One region of the Blautia sp. SF-50 genome, then DNA from elsewhere that is predicted to be linked to it. Evidence: predicted binding sites of a transcription regulator. Region 1 holds the regulator's gene; each other region holds the start of a gene.
The links. The regulator Rex, encoded in region 1, represses fermentation and respiration genes when NADH is low (regulators of the CRP and FNR family bind a similar motif). The targets are predictions, from matches to a motif close to ATTGTTAANTANTTAACAAT.

Region 1 (7,147 bases):
CGTGCATTGTAAATGCCCTGCTCTACATGATCGATAACCGGAGAGATTAGGAGCCGGTAACCTCCTTCAGAAGCTGACAGGCAGGCAGAAAATCCTTGGATGGAATAGAGGAGCAGGAGAGGACCAGGGTGACCTCGGCTCCGTTTTCTCTGAGAACCTCCAGTCCCAGACCACGGTTCCGGGCTCTGTCTGTCAGTTCACTGCCTGTGAGAGAACAGGGAAGAGTAAGGGCAAGGCTGGTTCCTGCGGCTCCTGTTTGGATCTGGCAGTCCTGGCCGAAGGTTTCCCGGACAGCCTGGGAAAGAGCCTTCAGCTTCTGGGAATAAAGGCGGCGGAGCTTTCTTGTCTGGGAAGCCAGATGCCCGTCGCGGATAAACTGGCAGAGCGCGATCTGTTCTGCCTTGGAAGCAGTCTGATTATAAAAGGCTGCTTTTTTTGTATATTTTTCCCGGAGAGAGCGTGGCAGTACCATGAAGCTGACACGGATGGAGGGCAGCAGCAGCCTGGAAAAGGAACCGATATAGACAACGTTTTCACCACCTGCAAGACCGAAAAGTGAAGGCGTCGGTTTCTGGAAATAAACAAATTCGTTTTCGAAATCATCCTCAATGATCAGATGGTCATCGATCTCCGCATGACGGATCAGCTCCAGGCGTCGTTTTACCGGCATGATCTCGCCCCATTTCGTCATGTGAGCAGGAGAAACATAGATCACATCGCAGCTTTTGTCCCGGTAATGGACATCAAAGCCGTAATCCTGAAAGATGGTGCTGCATGTGGTGAAGGACGGTGTGGGGAACGAAACGGTTTTCCGTTCATGGATCAGAGGGCAGAGGATCTGGAGAAGGGGCTGGAGACCGGCCCCTACTACAATGTCATCCGGGGAGCAGATCACATTTCTGCGTTCCCGGATATAGTCTGCGAGAACCTCCCGGAAATCGCTTTCGCCCTGGGGTTCGCCATAAGAAAGCATACGGTCGCCCTGGCGGAGGGCGCTTTTGATGTAACGCTGCCACAGATCAAAACGGAAGCTTTCCCGGTCAACACCGGAAGAGGCAAAATCATAAAGGCAGGGCGTGATATCCTTATCCTGTTTTTCGGGGGTAAGCAGATGCTGCTTGGAAGCAATGCCGGTGACATAATAGCCGCTCTGTGCCCTGGCGATGATATAGCCGTCTGCTGCCAGCAGAAGATAGGCATTTTCGATGGTGGTACGGCTCAGCTTCAGCTCCTGGGCGCATTTGCGGAGGGAGGGCATTTTGCTTCCGGGAAGGAGACGGCCTTCCAGGATCAGCTTCCGGTAATAGTGATAAACCTCCAGATAAAGGTGTTCTTTTTTGTGTTCTGCAGATATATTTAACATAAGTATGATGATTTCCTTCCAAAAATGATTGCGTAAACCTGACAGTTCATTCTATAATATTACAGAAAAAAACTCAAGACTGGAGAATTACCATGAAAAAAATAGCAGTGATCAATGATCTTTCCGGGCTGGGGAAATGTTCACTGACAGCAGCGATCCCGGTGATTTCGGTGATGGGGGTCCAGGCGTGTCCACTTCCCACCGCTGTTTTAAGCAACCAGACCGGTTATGAAAGTTATTTCTGTGAGGATTTCACAGAGCATATGGAACCATATATGGAGCAGTGGAAAAAAAGAGGATTTTTCCCGGATGGGATCTATACTGGATTTCTTTCTGATGATAAGCAGGCAGACAGGATTCTGAAATTTATGGATGCGTTTGCAGGGAAGGATACTCTGATCCTTACAGATCCGGTGATGGGGGATGACGGCGCGGTTTATCCGATCTATACAGAAGAGCTTCGCAGCCGGTTCTGCGAACTGACACGTCGTTCCTATGTGATCACACCGAACCTTACGGAAGCCCTCCTTCTTCTCTACGGAAAAGAAAAAATGGAGGAGATCTGGAAGGAACTGCAAAAGGCATCAGAGGCCCGGCGGATGGAAGAGATCCGGGAGATCGGGTGCGGACTTGCCCGGAAATTTTCACTTCCTGCCGTTGTGATCACCGGAGTGGATCACAGGGAGGAGGGGCAGTCTCTGAAAATGGGAAATCTTGTCCTGGAAAACGGAAACAGCTCCTGGGTATTTGCAGAGAAATCCGGCGGAAGCTATTCCGGGACAGGAGATCTTTTTGCATCCGTGCTCAGTGCAGGGCTGGTAAAAAGATATTCCATGAAAACCTGTGCAGAGCTGGCCGTGGACTTTATCTCGGCATCGATCCGGGATGCGGTGGAGGAAGGAACAGACCGTAACGATGGCGTATGCTTTGAACAGCATCTCGGCATGCTGCTTCCATAAAAACATAAGGGGATAAAAAAGAGCTGACCGTCAGGCCAGCTCTTCCCATTTTTCATAAAGCTCTTCCAGTTCTTCAGCGATGGCTGCTTTTTCGCGGCTTAGCTTTGTACATTCCGCTACATTGGTACAGACATCCGGAAGGACCATGGTTTCGTCAATCTCGCTGTCTCTTGTTTCCAGCTCTTCGATACGGGCTTCGACTTTTTTCAGCTCGGCTTCCCGTTTTCGTTTCTTTGCCTGTTCTTCCTTCATCTGCTGCCAGGAAAGCTTGTTCTCGGAAACCGCTTTTTCTTCTGCAGGTGCCTCCGGAGAAGTGCTTCCCGGTGCATAGGTACTGGTCAGCTCCTCCTTCTTTTCCAGATAGTAATCATAATCACCGATGTAATTTACCACTGCCTGGTTTGTCAGCTCCATGATCCTGGTCGCAGTCTGATTGATAAAGTAACGGTCATGGGATACATAAAGGACTGTACCGGTGTAGCTGACCAGTGCTTCCTCCAGGATCTCCTTGGAGGCAATATCCAGATGGTTGGTAGGCTCGTCAAGGATCAGAAAGTTGGCTTCGGAAAGCATCAGCTTTGCAAGGGAAACACGGCCTCTTTCTCCACCGGAAAGTGCGGAGATCTCCTTGAAAACATCATCTCCGGTAAAGAGAAATGCAGCAAGCATATTTCGGATCTCAGTCTCTGTGAGAGTCGGATAAGTATCGGAGATCTCCTGGAAAATTGTTTTGTCCATGTGCAGAACATGATGTTCCTGATCGTAATAACCGATCTGCACCTTGGAACCAAGGGAAAATTTGCCGGCATCTGCCTCAATAAGACCGTTGATGATCTTCAGCATGGTGGTCTTTCCGGTTCCGTTGTTTCCGATCAGTGCCACACGCTCGCCGCGTTTGATATCAAAGGAGATATCGGAGAACAGGGTCTGTCCCGGAAAGGCCTTGGAAAGCGCTTCCACGTGGAGCACATCGTTTCCGCTTAACACCCGTGGTTCCAGCGAGATACGCATCCGGTCCTGGAGCTCAAGAGGCTTTTCGATCCTCTGTACACGGTCCAGCATTTTTTCACGGCTTTCCGCACGCTTGATGGATTTTTCACGGTTAAAGGATTTCAGCTTGGCGATAACGGCTTCCTGATGCTTGATATCCCGCTGCTGATTTAAGTATGCCTTGTACTGTGCGTCACGAAGCTGAGCCTTCTTGAGAGCATAGGCAGAGTAGTTGCCGCTGTATACGCGGGTCTGTCCGGCTTCGATCTCAATGACCTTGGTGACCACCTTATCCAGAAAATAACGGTCATGGGAGACGATAAAAACAGCTCCCGGATAATTCAGAAGATAAGTTTCCAGCCAGGAGATGCTTTCCATATCCAGGTGATTGGTTGGCTCATCCAGAAGCAGGATATCCGGCTTGGAAAGAAGCATCTTGCCCAGCGCCACACGGGTTTTCTGACCGCCGGAAAGAGTTTCGATCTGCTTGTCATAATCTTCCTCCGTGAAGCCGAGACCCTTTAAGACACCGGTCAGCTCACTTTTGTAAGCGTATCCGTTCTCCAGCTCAAACTGATGGGTCAGGCGGGTATAGGTTTCCATCAGACGGTTCAGCTCATCACCGGTCACCGTGTTCATTTCCTGTTCCATATTGCGGATACGGCGTTCCATATCGATGATGTGCTGCTTGGTGGTAAGAAGCTCTTCGTAGATGGTATGATGTCCGTGGATATCCTGGTACTGGGCAAGATAGCCGATATTTTTATCCCGGGCAAGCACCACGGTACCGGAATCAGCAGAAAGCTCCTGCATGATGATACGCAGCAGTGTGGTCTTTCCTGCACCGTTGCAGCCGATCAGAGCAGCCTTTTCACGGTCTTCAATGTGAAAGGATGCATCATTTAAAATTACTTTTTCGCCAAAGGCCTTGCATATATTCTGACATGATAAAATCATAAAAACTGTCCTCCTGTATAAAGAATCACCCCTGTTTATGTCTGAACAGGGAAAAATCCTCCACCTATTATAACGGAAACTGCCGGGATTTCAAAGAAAAAATCAATTATTAGAAAAAATATAAAGAAATTTGTACAGAATAGACAACTTTAATTGACAGGAAAATGTCAATTCGTTATAATTAACCTAGTGTAAGGTAAGGAGGAAAACTATCGTGGAGACAAAACAAATCTCGAAAGCGGTGATTAAGCGTCTGCCACGCTATTACCGCTACTTAGGAGAGCTGATGGAAGATAATGTAGAACGTATTTCTTCCAATGAATTAAGTAAGAAGATGCATACCACAGCTTCTCAGATCCGTCAGGATCTTAATAATTTTGGCGGTTTTGGGCAGCAGGGGTATGGCTATAATGTACACTATCTTTATACAGAGATCGGTAAGATCCTGGGACTGGATACCGTTCATCCGATGATCATCCTGGGTGCCGGTAATCTGGGACAGGCACTTGCCAATTATGTGGATTTTGAGAAGCGCGGGTTCAGGCTGGTTGGTATCTTTGACGTAAATCCTGTGCTTGAGGGCATCGCAGTCCGTGGACTTGAGATCCAAATGCTCAGTGAGCTTCCGTTTTTCCTGAGAGAGAATAACGTGGAGATCGCGATTCTGACACTTCCCAAGAATAAAGCCAAGGAAATGGCGGATATCCTGGTGGAGAACGGGATCAAGGCAATCTGGAATTTTGCACATCTCGATCTTGAGACACCGGATGATGTGATCGTAGAGAACGTTCATCTTTCCGAGAGTCTGATGACACTGTCTTATAATCTCAGTAAATACAGGCAGGAACATGTGGATAAGTAAGAATTGTTAAGCTGCCGGAAACGGCAGCTTTCTCTATGACAGAGGGGAGGCAGAAGACAGAATGAAGAAGCTTGTTACCTGCAAAGAAATGAAGGATCTGGACTCCACAACGATCCGTGAGATCGGAGTTCCCTCCGAGGTTCTGATGGAGCGGGCAGCACTGAAGGTGGTAGAGGAAACAGAAAAGTATCTCCAGAAGGACGAAAGGATCCTGGTAGTCTGCGGAAGCGGAAATAATGGCGGTGACGGTATCGCTGTTGCCAGATTGTTCCATCTGAAGGGGATCCGGGTAGAGTTTTATATGGTCGGAAACAAAGATAAAATGACCAGAGAGACTGCTCTTCAGTATAAGATCGCTTCCGGTTATCGTGTCCCGGAGGTGAATAACCCGCAGTGGAGTGAATATACTACTATAGTAGATGCCGTGTTTGGGGTAGGCCTGACGCGTCCGATCGAGGGGCATTATGCTGATATCATCCATGAGATGAACAGTGCGAGGGCCAAAAAGATCGCAGTTGACATCCCGTCAGGAGTGAACGGAGATACTGGCCTGGAAATGGGAATTGCCTTCAGCGCCGATCTGACTGTCACATTTGCCTACCGGAAAAGAGGTCTTTGCTTTTATCCGGGAAGACTGTATGCAGGAAGGATCGTTACCGCCGATATCGGGATCTATGAGCAAGAAGCTGTGACTGCATCTGCCGCCTGTCTGGAAAATAAAGATCTGAAGCTGTTTCCGGAACGTGATCCCGGCGGAAACAAGGGTACCTTCGGAAAAGTGCTCTTTGTGACCGGAAGTGAGGGAATGTGCGGAGCCGCTTATTTAAGCGCCAGTGCAGCACTTCGTGCCGGTGCGGGAATGGTAAAGATCCAGACTGTGGAAGCCAACAGGATCCCACTGCAGATACTCCTTCCGGAGGCTATGGTCTGCAGCCGCTTTGATCAGGAATCCAATGAACAGCTTCTATCCTGGTGTGATGTGATCGTGATCGGACCGGGACTTGGAACATCAGTGGCCAGCCGTGAGAGAGAACAGTGGTTTCTCACGGCGGCTGCCCGGGAGAAAAAGCCGCTGATCCTGGATGCGGACGGCCTGAACCTTCTGGCTTCACATCCACAGTGGTATCAGTATCTGGGAGAGCATGTAGTCCTGACACCGCATATCGGAGAAATGAGCCGGCTCAGTGGCAGAACGATCCAGGAGATCCAGCATGAGATCGCAGATACTGCACTGAAATGTGCTGCGGAAACAGGCTCTGTGTGCGTACTGAAGGATGCATGTACGGTGATCGCAGATGAGAAAGGCCAGATGTATCTGAATCTTTCCGGTAATTCCGGAATGGCAACTGCAGGAAGCGGAGATGTGCTTTCCGGGATCCTGGCAGCAGTGTTATGTATGTATCTGAAAACGGAGGAACAGCCTCCCATGGTTTTAAAGGCCGCGTTAGGTGTTTATCTTCACGGACTTTGCGGCGATCTTGCAGCCGCTGAAAAAGGAAAGCGCAGTATGCTGGCAGGAGATATCATAGAATATCTGCCCAAGGCATTAGCTATAGGTGAAGAGGAGTCGAAGTTATGAAGAAATACGAGAGAGTAAAAGCAGTGGTATCACTGGATGCCATTGCCCACAATTTTGAGGAAATGCATAAAAATGTCAAAGAAGGGACAAAGATCATCGCTGTGATCAAGGCGGACGGTTATGGTCATGGTGCCAGAGCTATTGCCCGTCTGATCCAGGACTATGACTATATCTGGGGATTTGCAACAGCTACTGCAGAGGAGGCGCTGGAACTTCGGCATGCAGGGATCACCAAGCCTGTCCTGATCCTTGGCCTTGTATTTGAGGAATATTATGAAGAGCTTGCAGCCAATGATATCCGGATCACCATATCGGATCTTAATACAGCAGCAGAATATGCAAAAGCAGGTGCACGTATTGGAAAAAATGTACATATTCATCTGGCTCTGGATACGGGAATGACAAGGATTGGATATGCGGATATTCCGGAAAATGCG
Region 2 (7,147 bases), 130 kb from region 1:
TCATACGTCTTCTTGCATAATAGTTTCCGGTACTGTAATGGCAATCTCCCGGATGGCATCCGCACATGATCACACCATCGGCTCCTTTTTCAAAGGCACGGAGGATGAACATGGGATTGACACGGCAGGAACATGGAACACGGATGATCTTTACATCCGCCGGATAGCTCAAACGGCTGCTTCCGGCAAGGTCTGCTCCGGCGTAGCTGCACCAGTTACAGCAGAATGCCACGATCTTTGGTCTGAATTCTTCCTTTGTTTCTATCGACATATTGCATCCACCTCCGCGATAATCTGTCTGTTGGAGAAGCCCTGAAGGTCCATGGCTCCTGACGGGCAGGCTACTGTGCAGGCACCGCAGCCCTGGCAAAGTGCTGTATTGACAACCGCAACTCTTCTTGTCTCACGGATACCGTGATCGTTGACCTGTTTCTCCTCATAGGAAATCGCTCCGTAAGGACATACATTTGCACAGGTAGAGCATCCGTTACAGAGAAGCTCGTCGGATTTTGCCGTACATGGATTGGTTGTCAGCTTGTCCTTTGCAAGAAGTCCTATGGCCTTAACAGCCGCAGCTCCTGCCTGGGCAACTGTCTCCGGTATATCCTTTGGTCCCTGGCATACACCGGAAAGGAAAATTCCTGCTGTCGGTGATTCTACAGGACGAAGCTTTGCATGGGCTTCTGTAAGGAAATTGTTGGTGTCAATACTTGCAGTAAGCATAGTAGCAATCTTACGTACATCCGGATTCGGTTCAATGGCTGTTGCAAGAACTACCATATCTGCTTTCTTGAAGATCTGCTTATTATCAAGAAGGTCCGAGCCCTGAACAAGAAGTGTTCCATCCGGCTGCGGAATTACTTTTCCTACCTGACCTTTGATGTAGTTTACGTTATACTGCTCAACTGCTCTTCTGTAAAACTCATCGAAGTTTTTACCAGGTGTACGGACATCAATATAAAATACCGTCACATTGGTATCCGGATATTTATCACGGATCAGCATGGCATGCTTAGCTGTGTACATACAGCAGATCTTGGAACAGTATGGCTTTCCACGGTCATCGGAGCAACGGCTTCCAACACACTGGATAAATACGATCTCCTTCGGTGCTTTTCCATCGGAAAGGCGCTCAAGATGTCCTTTTGTAGGTCCTGCAGCATTCATGATACGCTCCAGCTCCAGAGATGTGATCACATCCTTGCTCTGGCTGTATGCGTATTCATCATATTTGTCAAGCTTGATGGTATCAAATCCGGTTGCCACCACGATTGCTCCGTATTTCTGTGTTACGATCTCATCCTGCTGATCGTAATCAATGGCTCCTGCCTGACATACTTTGGAGCAGACACCACATTTGCCTGTCTTAAATTTCAGGCAATGCTCTCTATCGATCACAGGAACATTTGGAATCGCCTGTGCAAACGGAGTATAAATAGCTGACCGGTTGTTCAGCCCTCTGTTGAACTCATTTGGAATCTTTTTGGAAGGACATTTTTCCTGGCAGACTCCACAGCCTGTACATTTGTCCATGTTGACACTTCGCGCTTTTTTGCGGATATCAACAGTAAAATCTCCTACAAAACCTGCAACTTTTTCTACTTCACTGTATGTATAGATATTGATCTTTTCGTGAGCTGCAGCCTCCACCATTTTTGGAGTAAGGATACATGCGGAGCAATCCAGAGTAGGGAAGGTTTTGTCAAGCTGTGACATTCTTCCGCCGATACTTGGTGTTTTTTCCACAATATCAACTTCATAGCCTGCATCGGCAATATCAAGAGCCGTCTGGATTCCGGCGATACCGCCTCCGATGATCAGGGCTCTCTTTGTAACCTGGCTTTCTCCCGGCTGAAGAGGAGCATTTAAATTGACTTTTGCTACTGCTGCTCTTGCAAGGATCACGGCCTTCTCCGTAGCCTCCTGCATATCCTTGTGGATCCAGGAACAGTGCTCACGGATATTTGCGATCTCCACCATATATGGATTCAGGCCGGCCTTTTCCGCTGCCTTACGGAAAGTTGCCTCATGCATACGCGGAGAACAGGAACAGACAACCACTCCTGTGAGATTTTTTTCACGGATGGCTTCCTGGATCCTGGACTGTCCTGCTTCGGAACACATATACTGATAATCTTCTGCATGGACAACTCCTGGCTCTTTTGCAATGATCTCCACAACCTTTTTCACGTCTACCGTAGCGGCAATATTACTTCCGCAATGACAGACAAATACACCGATTCTCTGCACTTTCTCACCTCCTGTATCTTCTGAACGCACTTACAAGCAGCTGCTGAGGAAGCTCCGGATCAAGAAGCTCCGGAATTTCATTTGGTGAAAGATAGTCTCCGCCTTTTTCCCGAACAACCAGCTGTCTTGCCCCGTCAATGATCTTTCCGGGTTTTACGTCTCGCGGACAGCGCTCCACACAGGCAAAACAGGAAAGACATTTCCACAGGGATGCTGAATTTACAAGTGCTTCGATATTTTCATTGATCACGTAGGACACAAACTGATGAGGCTTGATATCCATCTCGTCAAAGGATGGGCAGGTAGCAGAGCATTTGCCACACTTCATACATTTCAGAGGATTGGTCCCGCTGATCTCCTTTATTTTTTCCGCAGCAGAATGGTTATCTCTCATTTTGCCACCTCCTCTTTGACGCCAAGGGCTTCTGCCAGAAGCTCTGTAAAATAGTAAACCGGCATTTTATTTCCGGAATTTTTATTCAGATTGTATTTGCAAAGCGGACAGGCAGTGATCAGCATATCTGCGCCAAAGCCTGCTGCGCTTTCTTCAATCTTTTCACACATATTCTGTGACATTTCTTTTTCTTTCAGGGATATATATCCTCCACAGCATTCATTTCTGTAAGGATAGATCACAGGCTCAGCGCCAAGGGCACGGATAAAATCCTCCATGATCCTTGGATTTTCCGGATCATCAAATGCCATGATCTTTCCAGGTCTCAGAAGCAGACATCCGTAATAGGCTCCGATCTTCTTTCCGGTAAAAGGATTTACTACTTTTTCTTTCAGTTTATCAAAACCGACTCTGTCCCGGAGAACTTCCAGATAATGGAGAACGGTTGTCTCTCCTTCATAGGGAGCTTCCAGCTGCATATAATTGTTGGCTCTGGTCCGGATATCTTCCACATTTTTCATATCATCATTGACACGCTTGATCACATGATGACAGGCTGAACAGATCGTCACCAGATCCTGGCCTTTTTCTTTTGCCTGGTTTAACGCACGGACGGAAGAAAGCTTTGTGGCGATCTCGTCTGTGCCAAGCGGATAAACACCACCACAACACTGCCAGTCCTCGATCTCCTCAAGCTCAAACCCAAGGGCTGCGGCACTGGCTCTGGCATACTCATCCAGATCTTTGGCCTTTGTTCTCAGGGTGCAACCCGGATAATAACTGTACTTCATACCTTTCATTATCCTTTCTTAGTCTAAAATCTGACGTTTATAGTAGATATTCTTGTTCATATATTGTCTTTTTTTTAACGATACATGAATAAAAAAATGAAATCTCAACTAACACTTATTTGAGTTTTTTATCAATTTGCACCCAAATAAAAGAGAAAAACACTCTTCCTCCGCAATTAAGAAGTGTATTAGCTCGATTTCCGAAATCATCATATCACGTTATTTCTGTTTCGACAAGGCTTTTTCGATATTTTTTTGTGTTTTTTTTAACGTACTTTTGAAAAGCCTTATCATTTACGATCCTGCTTCCATGATAATTTTCATTTTCGGGCATAAAAAAAGCTCCGGATCTCTCCGAAGCTTTTTTGCTCCTATCAGTAAATAATGATCGGATAACCTGCATCAATGGTGTTATAGATCAGTGCTGCCTGATCCTTAGGCAGATTGATGCAGCCGTGGCTTCCGTTGGTTTTATAACGGTTCCCGCCAAAGGATGACTGCCAGGACGCATCATGAAGTCCCTGTCCGTAGACAAAAGGCATCCAGTAATTAACCTTTACATCGTAACCATATTCATTGCTGGTAAGGTTAAAGGGACTCGCCTTGTAGGCGATCGGCCATGCACCACGATATGTTTCACGCCCCTTCACCGGCTTACCGCTGACAATATCTGTTTCCGTCACAAGGCATCCGTCCTTGTACAGCCACAAATGCTGTGCATCCAGACTGACCTCTATGTAACTGCCTGCCAGATCGTCTGTTCCGTTTCTCTGGTATCCTTTTTTGCTGTAAACAGGCTCTCTTGTTACAGCAGTACCACTTTTCAGGTCTTCCAGAAGCTGCGCATATTCTCCGTCCTGATCGATCCGGTATCCGTACTCATTTCCCTCAATGGTCACATCCGTTCCCGCAGATGTATGAAAGGTGCGGGGAACATAAATGGTATTGTATTTGTTGGCAAGCTCACTGATGTAGGCTTTAATGGCTTCTTCATCTAAAGTCAGCGTCTCCCCCTCAGCCTTCAGCCAGGATGTGATCGTATCGGAATCCAGAACAGCCGTTTCACTTCCGAATGTATAAGTTACTGTACTGCTGCGGTATTTCTTCAGCTGGCTGTTCAGGTCTGTAATCTTATTTTTCATATCCTCTGTTACAGTGACCGTCGGGCTTACATACACATGCTTGTTGATCGGTACTGTGATGGTATCCCCAAGCAGAGCCGTATCAAATGCTGCGTTCAGATTTGTGTCCACGGTAGTCTCCAGCTTATCCGGATCGATCTCCGTCCCCTGTACCTGTTTCACAAGGGTGAATTCTTTTTTCTCCTTATCGTACTGAATGGCTGCATCAACAGAAGCTTTTCTTTCTTCCGTACCGAAATTTGAAAGATCGAGAGCCTGCTTTTCCTGCTCCTCATCTTCCTCGATCTGACATTCCGGTTCTATATTTTCTTCCTTTGGAAAAAGCTTCCGGCTCTCTTCCCGCTGTTTCTGAATTTCTGTAAGCTTACTCAGAAGGGCTTCTTCATTGAGACTGTAGCCCAGCTCTTTCAAAGTAGTACTGTAAACTTCCTGATCATTTTCCTGAAAGGATACCGGACGATCTGCAAATTCCGCAGTGATCTTTTCTTCTGCCTGCTTTGCATCCAGTCCGGAAACATCCACTCCCCATATGGAAATCTTCCGTCCCAGCGTATTGTGATCTGCCAAGTATGTATAGACAAATAACCCTGCCACTGCCAGGATCGTTACGCCAATGCAGATCCCAAGTATGATCTTCAGTGTCTTTTTACTGATGGTTGATCTTTTCTCCATACCCTTATCCCTCGAGTCTTATGTAATATATGTTATGTTGTCACACTGGTTGTTATTATAATACAATAAATCCCATTTTCTGTAAAAATGACTTATCCCGGATCCTTCTGATCCGGTAAAAAAAGACAGACTGACGCCTCTGCGAAAATCTGTCTTTCTCATACGTTTCTTTATCTGTTTCTGGCAACAGTATTTCTCTCAGAATCTTCTGCTTCTTATTCCGGCATTACGATCTTGCCTGCAACGGCACAGGCTGCTGCTGTTTTCGGAGATGCCAGATAGATCTGAACCTTGGAAGTTCCCATACGTCCCAGGAAATTACGATTGTTGGTTGCCACGACCTTTTCACCGTCTGTCAGGATTCCGCCGGTCCTTCCGCAGCAAAGTCCGCAACCCGGATGTGTAATGATAGCCCCTGCTTCCGCAAGAGTATCCAGAATGCCAAGCTCAATAGCCTGACGGTAAATTTTGCGGCTGGCAGGAGTCACGATCAGCTTTACAAAGTCTGCAACCTTTTTGCCCTTCAGCACCTCTGCTGCCGCCATAAGATCCTCCAGACGTCCGTTGGTACAGGAACCGATGAATACCTGGTCGATGGTCTCACCCTGAAGCTCACTGACATCACGGATCTTGTCCACCTGAGACGGACATGCCATTACCGGCACAAAATCCTCTGCTTTATAACTTATGGTCTTCATGTAGACAGCATCCTCATCTCCCACAAGACTCTTCTGATAATCATCAAGCTCTACGTTACAGTAAGCAGCTGTCTTCTCATCCGGTGTGAAAAGTGCACATTTCGCACCGGCCTCAATTGCCATATTCGCCATAGTCATACGGCTTGCCACAGACATATTTTCAATGGTGCTTCCGGAAAATTCCAGAGCACGGTAAGTAGCTCCATCTGCACGAAGATCACCGATCAGGCGGAGGATGATATCCTTGGACATGACATTCTCCGGAAGTTCTCCGTCGATCACAACCTTTATGGTTTCCGGAACCTTGATCCACATGGTTCCTGTTCCCAGGATGCTGGCCATCTCTGTGTAACCGATACCGGAAGAAAACGCACCAACACATCCATAAGTCGTGGTATGGCTGTCTGTGCCAAATACAATATTACCGGGTTTAACATAACCTGCCTCAGTCATAAGCTGATGACAGATACCGTCACTTCTGTGTACGTTTTTCATGCCATATTTAGCTGCAAAAGCATCTCCCACATGGAAATGTCTGGTATCATCCTGCTGACTTGCCGGTACAAGATGGTCATAGATCAGAACAACCTTGTCCGGATCCCACAGTTTCTGAAAGCCCATCTCCTCAAATTTTTCCGCTACAAACGGAATAAAGATATCATGGATCATCACTCTGTCCACATTGACCGTCACGATATCACCAGGCTTTACTGCCTTGCCTGTATTATGTCTGATAATTTTTTCAATGATCGTCTCGCCCATTATTTCTCTCCTCTCCGTTTTTTAGTCCAGGCCGTTCAGCTTACGCATGGCTTTTACCAGTCCGCCAGCCTGGATGATATCCATCAGATTCTCCGGAAGAGAAGCGATCGGGTACTGTTTTCCATTGTGCTCTACATGCTCATTCATTACTACCGTAACCTGATCTCCCTCTTTTACATTGTCATGAAGATCCGGCTGCTCAATAAGAAGAAGGCCATTGTTAATGGAGTTGCGGAAAAAGATCCGGGCAAAAGATTTCGCAATGACACACTGCACACCCAGTGCCTTGATGATCTCCGGTGCCTGCTCTCTGGAGGATCCGCATCCGAAGTTCTTTCCTGCTACAATAATGTCGCCCTTTTGGATCTGTCCGGCCAGCTCCGGACGAAGGGGGCTAAATCCGTACTGTTTCATATCGTCAATAGTTTTCAGTGCAAG
Region 3 (7,147 bases), on a different contig from region 1:
CACAATACCTGCGATCAGTTTAAATACAGATAATAAAAGGTTTACCAGAATACTGATCCCGGATACCTTCATTGCTGTCTGCTGTTCCCATGAAGCTGTTTTTTCTGTATCATGTATAATTGTTTTGTTTTCTGTGTGTTCCATAAACAGAATCTCCTTTTAAATATATGATCAGGTTCTTCTTATGGCACAACATTTTCCGTGAAAAAACCGGCGGTTCCTTCACTACTCGCTACAGTGCGATTTTCCGCCGGTGTTCTTTCTTTTCTGTATAGGGATATCCCAGCTTCTACCTTCTGTTCCATCCATATTTTGCAGTAAAAAAGACATACCTGCGAAACATACACTGTCCCGCAGATATGTCTGAAAGCAAAGTCACATTCTGCTTCACCTCATATTCCGTGAATGCAGGTTCTTTGCAATTACGTTTAAATCCATATCCGCTGCCGCTTCCTGCGGCCCGGCCCCATGCCTTCGATAAATATTTTCGATTCCGAAAAGCATCGCCTGCTCAGTTTGTACTGTTGATCTCGCATCCTGTTCGAATGTAATGCAGTGCAAAGAGAATTTTTACAGTCTTACGGGTCTCCCGCTTAACTTCTCAGAAAGGATACACCATATGCCCTCTGTTAGTCAAGCCAAAGTTTTTTATTTTACAGGTAGATATCTTCAACTTTCTGTTTATTCCATGTCTGGAAACATGCTTCGCACTGCACAGTTCTATATCAAATAATAGATCCTTAGTTGTTTGTCAAAAAACCGGGAGCGGATAAATCCGCTCCCGGTTAAGTCTACGATCTGTATTCAGTTGGAATGACTGATTATGCCTGCGGGCCAGCTGCAACGAGTGCTTTACCAGCTGCATTTCCTTCATATTTAGCAAAGTTCTTAACGAATCTTGCAGCAAGATCTTTAGCCTTTGTCTCCCACTCTGCAGCATCTGCATATGTGTCACGTGGGTCAAGGATTGCAGGATCTACGCCCGGAAGCTCTGTCGGAACCTCGAAGTTGAAGAATGGGATCTTCTTTGTCGGAGCTTTAAGGATAGATCCGTCAAGGATAGCATCGATGATACCACGAGTATCTTTGATGGAGATACGTTTTCCAGTTCCATTCCATCCTGTGTTAACGAGGTATGCTTTCGCACCGCTCTTCTCCATTCTCTTAACGAGCTCCTCAGCATATTTTGTCGGATGAAGCTCAAGGAATGCCTGTCCGAAGCATGCGGAGAATGTAGGAGTAGGCTCTGTGATTCCACGCTCTGTACCAGCAAGCTTAGCTGTGAATCCGGAAAGGAAGTAGTACTGTGTCTGCTCCGGTGTCAGGATAGATACTGGAGGAAGTACGCCGAATGCATCTGCGGACAGGAAGATAACCTCTTTCGCTGCCGGTGCAGAAGATACAGGGCGAACAATGTTCTCGATGTGGTTGATCGGATAAGAAACACGTGTGTTCTCTGTTACGCTCTTGTCAGCGAAGTCGATCTTGCCCTCAGCATCAAGTGTTACGTTCTCAAGAAGAGCGTTTCTCTTGATCGCATTGTAGATGTCCGGCTCAGACTCTTTGTCAAGGTTGATAACCTTAGCGTAGCATCCACCCTCGAAGTTGAATACTCCGTTGTCATCCCAGCCATGCTCGTCATCACCGATCAGAAGACGCTTAGGATCTGTGGAAAGTGTTGTCTTACCTGTTCCGGAAAGACCGAAGAAGATTGCTGTGTTCTCTCCGTTAAGGTCTGTGTTTGCAGAGCAGTGCATGGAAGCGATGCCCTTCAGCGGCAGATAGTAGTTCATCATGGAGAACATACCTTTCTTCATCTCTCCGCCGTACCATGTATTAACGATAACCTGCTCACGGCTTGTAATGTTGAACATTACAGCTGTCTCAGAGTTAAGTCCTAATTCTTTGTAGTTCTCAACTTTAGCCTTGGATGCGTTGTAAACAACGAAATCCGGCTCAAAGTTCTCAAGCTCCTCAGCTGTCGGCTGAATGAACATGTTTGTTACGAAGTGTGCCTGCCATGCAACCTCAACGATGAAACGGATAGCCATACGTGTGTCTTTGTTAGCTCCGCAGAATGCATCTACTACGAAAAGTTTCTTGTTGGAAAGCTCCTTCTTGGCAAGATCTTTAACTGCATTCCATGCTTCCTGAGTTGCCGGATGGTTATCGTTCTTGTACTCATCGGATGTCCACCAAACTGTGTCCTTGGAGTTCTCATCCATAACGATATATTTGTCTTTAGGGGAACGTCCTGTGTAGATACCTGTCATTACATTGACAGCACCAAGCTCACTGACCTGACCCTTCTCAAATCCTTCAAGCTCCGGTTTGGTCTCTTCCTCGAATAATACATCGTAAGAAGGATTGTACACGATCTCAGTTGTTCCGGTAATACCATACTTTGTTAAATCGATTTTTGCCATCTTAACATTTACCTCTCTTCTTTAATAGTAATTATGATAGCCACCTACTGCTGCAGGTTTTTGTCATCCTGCCATAGGAATTGGTCATTCCAACATCCCTATCCACAATTATACATAAATTGTACGTAAAAGCAACCAAAAAAATTCATTTTCCGCAAAAAAATGATAAATCTTTAACAGTGACGTTTTGGTACTGTCAGATTTTACTCCATCTATACTTGACTTTTTCAGAATAATGGCTACAATATATCTGATTATAGTTATTATATATATTTATAATAGCAACTATATGATTTTAATATATAGAAAGAAGTGATTTCTATGTCAGATATTCTGATCAAACGTAATCATATGGAAATCCCTTGGCACAACTACGTAAGTACCAGGAACAGCCAGCCCATTACCGAAGCTTCTCTTTCCGAAAAAGCTTCCCTGATCGGCCGTACAGGCATGATGCTTCTCTCCTGTGGGACCGGTGCCTGGCGGGTACGGAGTTCCATGAATACCTTGTCAGAAGCACTTGGTATCACCTGCTCCGCAGATATCGGACTGATGTCCATAAGCTACACCTGCTTTGACGGTGAGAGCAGTTTTTCCCATGCACTTAGTCTGACTACCACCGGCGTAAATACTTCCAGACTGAACAGGCTGGAACATTTTGTCAGTGATTTTCCTGCGGAGGGTATCCATATGAGCGGTGAAGCACTGCACAGTCAGTTAGATGAGATCGAGCGGATCCACGGGCTTTATTCCCCTGCCGCCCTGGGCCTGGCTTCTGCACTGGCCTGTGGTGCATTTACTTTTCTTCTGGGCGGTGGCCCGCTGGAAATGATCCTGGCTTTTGCAGGCGCAGGCATAGGAAACGCCATCCGCTGCAAGCTTGGCAAGCATCATTTTACTCTGTTTATGTGCATTGCAGTTTCTGTTTCCTCTGCCTGTCTTGTATATGCAGGATTCCTGAAGCTGGCAGAGCTTCTGTTCCACATTTCCGTCCAGCATGAGGCCGGGTACATCTGTTCCATGCTGTTTATCATTCCGGGCTTTCCGTTTATCACAAGCGGGATCGACCTTGCCAAGCTGGATATGCGTTCCGGTCTGGAACGACTGGCCTACGCCATTATTGTTGTAATGGTGGCTGCTGTCTCTGCCTGGCTGATGGCACTGCTTCTTCATCTGAAGCCTGTGGATTTCCTGCCTCTGGAGCTTTCGGCAGCTCAGAGGATCCTGTTCCGGCTTCTGGCAAGCTTCTGCGGGGTATTCGGCTTTTCGGTCATGTTCAACAGCCCTGTCCGTCTAGCCGCAGCTGCCGCCTTCATCGGCGCACTGTCCAACACTTTACGTCTGGAGCTTGTTGATCTTGCCGGTTTCCCACCTGCTGCCGCGGCTTTTTTCGGAGCACTGACAGCCGGACTTCTGGCCTCCCTCATCAAAACAAAAGTGGGATATCCCAGGATTTCCATTACCGTACCATCCATTGTGATCATGGTTCCCGGACTTTATCTCTACCGGGCGATCTACAATCTGGGGATCATGTCCCTGAATGTTTCCGCCTCCTGGTTTGCAGCTGCGATCCTGATCATCGTTGCTCTTCCCCTGGGCCTTATTTTCGCCAGGATCCTTACGGACAAAATGTTCCGCTACTGCACCTAATTGGCATACAAAAAGGACTGCTTTCTGTAGCTTCCGGTCATCAGCTATCCTTCTGATAACCGGAGCAATACAAAAGCAGTCCTTTTTTGTACATTCTATTTCATTACGATCTCATCCGCGATCCCGATCATTTTTTCCAGGCGGTCCGCAAATTTATGGATGGGGAGAAAAACGCCCAGTCCGTCATAACGTTTTCCACCATCCTCCACAGAATCCTGCCCATAATATACAAAGGCTCTTGGAAGCTTCTTCTGAATTGCCATCATGATATCCCATACAGCCGCATAGGCCTGTGCCTCCGTTTCCTTTTCCCTTACGCTGTCCGGAAGCTCATACACCAGCAGCACACCGATATGTTCGCCCATTTTGTACTCTTCTACTTCCATGGTATCTTCATCATAGGCATGGCGCTTCCGGTAGCCATACGCCAGATACATCTTTACGCCCTGCTTCTCCCTGTATATCCTGCGGAACCGGTCGTAATCCCTATCACTTACATGAATTCCCTTTTCCCGCAGAAAATTTCCTTTTTCATCTGTGAGAAATACCGGATTCTCCTGTCCATCTGCATTGAACCTGAACGGTGCCAGAAAAGAATTTCGCAGAAGATCAAACATACTGTTCTGGCAGATCGCCATAAGGAGAGCAGTCAGATCACGGTTTTTATATGCGTCCAGCAATGCATAGGCGAATTTTTCCGGAGGAAGATATCCGCATTCTATGTCTGTATCCGCATCCATGGATTCATAGAAGGTCTCAGTCAGCCGTCTGCACGCCTCCGGATCCTTCAGGATCTTTTCAAATAAAAGCTCTGCCTTTTCCTCTCTTGGGAATAATGTGCTGTTTTCCACAATTCCTCACCCTTTCTAATCTCTATGTTTACTGGAAAACATCAGAATAAAGCTGATCAGAAGCAAAACATCCGATACCCAGATTGCCGGGATCCCCAGCCTCATGGACAGATTTCCTCCGCCGCCGGCTCCAATGGCAAAAAAGAAAATTATCCCGAAATAATAAAGAGCCTGCTTCAGCTGTTCCGGACGTTTTTCACGACAATACACGGACAACGCCGCCGTGCCGCTTCGTAAATTTCCGATGCACATGGTGCTTGCATAGGAATAACCGCCCACCTTCCGGAAGGTCTGTACCTGCATGGCGCAGGAAAAGGATACCAGTACGGTTGCCAGCATATCCAATTCTCCCGGCATAAATCCCACCGCAAAAAGGATCAGGATCTCGATCAGCAGGATCATCTGCCTCCAGTGAAGTTTTTTTGCATATTTAAAGGTACTCTGGATCCGCTCCGCCGCTACAACACCAATGGCAAAGGCTAAAATAGGAAACAGATACCTTAAACCGTCTCCCCACTGTCCTGTCATAAAATTTTGGCTCATCAGAACCACGTTGCCTGTCTGGGCGTTGGAAAACACCTCATCTCTTGTAAAGTATGTGTAGGCATCCTGAAATCCGCCGGACATTGCCAGAAATACACTTGTGATAAAAGCTTCTGACATCTGCCGGTCTGCGCTCTGCAGCTTTCTGCCTCCTGAAACCACTCTAAATCACTCCTGTCATTGATTTTTTTCCTCGGGTGTATTATAGTTTGCTCAGAAGCAAATGTAAAAAGTATTATTAATATCGTAAACATATTAAAATCATATCACAGGATGGAGACAATATATGATCACTTACGACTACTACCGGATCTTTTATTATGTAGCCCAGTATAAGAGCTTTACCAAGGCAGCAAGAGCTCTTCACAACAATCAGCCAAATATCACCCGCTGTATGAACAACCTGGAGCAGGAGCTGAAATGTACGCTCTTTCTCCGCTCCAACAAGGGAATCGCACTTACACCGGAAGGCCGCCAGCTTTATGAACACGTTGCCCTGGCTTTTGAGCAGCTGTCCATCGGCGAGGAGGAAATCCGCCAGAACGGAGAGCTGGAGCATGGTCTGGTTTCCATCGGCGCCAGCGAAAATGCCCTGCGTCTGATCCTTCTGGAAAAGCTGGAGCTGTTCCGCGAGCAATATCCCCATGTTCGCCTGCGCCTCTTTAACCATTCTACTCCTCAGGCAGTACAGGCACTGAAAAATTATGCGGTGGATTTCGCTATTGTCACCACTCCGATCTCCATCCGCAAGCCTTTACAGAAAAAAAGTCTCCTGCGTTACCGGGAGATCCTTGTGTGTGGAAGCAAATATAAGGATCTGACCACTGCCCCCATCAGCATCCATGAGCTTCAGGACCTGCCCTTTGTAGGTCTTGCGGAAGGGACCAGCACCAGAGAAATGTATATGAATTACTTTATGGAAAACCGTGTTTCTTTTCATCCTGACATCGAGGCAGCAACTACAGACCAGGTCCTTCCCATGATCGTCCATAATCTGGGAATCGGCTTTTACCCGGAACCCCTTGCCCGGGAAGTGATCAATGACGGGAAGATTTTTGCCCTTCAGCTTAAAGAGCCGCTCCCCCAGAGGGAAGTCTGCCTAGTCACAAACAGCAGTACTACCATGAGTACTGCTGTCAAAAAAGCCATTGAATTTATTGTGTAAATCCCTGAGGCGGATCAGCCATTTATATTTATTGCTCTACTGTCCGCTCAATATGCATGGCAAGATAACCGATCTCGATAGGGTCCAGCTTTTTCCCAAGGCTTTTGCCCAGGCTCTCGCAGACATCCTCTGCGATCCTGTAGGATTCCGGATATTTTTCTTCTATATATTCATTCATATCCAGCTTCAGTGTCTCCCCTGTGGAGACACGGGCTACCATATATTTGATATGGTTCATCATACGGTTGTAGGATAGAGAGATCACATCGATCTTTCTTCCTGTGGCCATCTCGATCATGGCAATGCATTCCCGTACCGTTCTTGCTGTCTGCATGGCAACAGACACCTTTTCATCTCCAAGTGCTGAGTGAATATGAAGTGCCACATATCCCACCTCATGCTCGTCGATCTCAATATCCATCCGCTCCTTCAGGATCTTCTTCAATACCTCCGCCACCTTGAATTCGCTGTAAAAAAGCACCTTGATATCATCCGTCAGAGGATTGCTGATC

Region 2: the regulator Rex is predicted to act here: its motif matches at 3,498-3,517, upstream of BLP57_RS01805 (CoB--CoM heterodisulfide reductase iron-sulfur subunit B family protein).
Region 3: the regulator Rex is predicted to act here: its motif matches at 2,588-2,607, upstream of pckA (phosphoenolpyruvate carboxykinase (ATP)).

The regions. Positions count from the first base shown of each region.
Region 1 covers NZ_FMUW01000002.1:239,752-246,898, forward strand. The annotation lists gene BLP57_RS02370 (precorrin-8X methylmutase) at 1-50, shown strand, start outside; gene pdxR (MocR-like pyridoxine biosynthesis transcription factor PdxR) at 47-1,363, opposite strand; gene BLP57_RS02380 (pyridoxamine kinase) at 1,456-2,322, shown strand; gene BLP57_RS02385 (ABC-F family ATP-binding cassette domain-containing protein) at 2,353-4,269, opposite strand; gene BLP57_RS02390 (redox-sensing transcriptional repressor Rex) at 4,484-5,131, shown strand; gene BLP57_RS02395 (NAD(P)H-hydrate dehydratase) at 5,193-6,710, shown strand; gene alr (alanine racemase) at 6,707-7,147, shown strand, end outside.
Region 2 covers NZ_FMUW01000002.1:109,655-116,801, reverse strand. The annotation lists gene BLP57_RS01820 (hydrogenase iron-sulfur subunit) at 1-271, opposite strand, end outside; gene BLP57_RS01815 (CoB--CoM heterodisulfide reductase iron-sulfur subunit A family protein) at 262-2,250, opposite strand; gene BLP57_RS01810 (4Fe-4S dicluster domain-containing protein) at 2,255-2,644, opposite strand; gene BLP57_RS01805 (CoB--CoM heterodisulfide reductase iron-sulfur subunit B family protein) at 2,641-3,435, opposite strand; gene BLP57_RS01800 (L,D-transpeptidase family protein) at 3,810-5,249, opposite strand; gene BLP57_RS01795 (3-isopropylmalate dehydratase large subunit) at 5,465-6,709, opposite strand; gene BLP57_RS01790 (LeuD/DmdB family oxidoreductase small subunit) at 6,731-7,147, opposite strand, start outside.
Region 3 covers NZ_FMUW01000007.1:123,177-130,323, forward strand. The annotation lists gene BLP57_RS06530 (cation diffusion facilitator family transporter) at 1-144, opposite strand, end outside; NiCo riboswitch at 345-525, opposite strand; gene pckA (phosphoenolpyruvate carboxykinase (ATP)) at 822-2,426, opposite strand; gene BLP57_RS06540 (threonine/serine ThrE exporter family protein) at 2,748-4,076, shown strand; gene BLP57_RS06545 (DUF4866 domain-containing protein) at 4,172-4,927, opposite strand; gene BLP57_RS06550 (YoaK family protein) at 4,943-5,590, opposite strand; gene BLP57_RS06555 (LysR family transcriptional regulator) at 5,757-6,635, shown strand; gene BLP57_RS06560 (PRD domain-containing protein) at 6,664-7,147, opposite strand, start outside.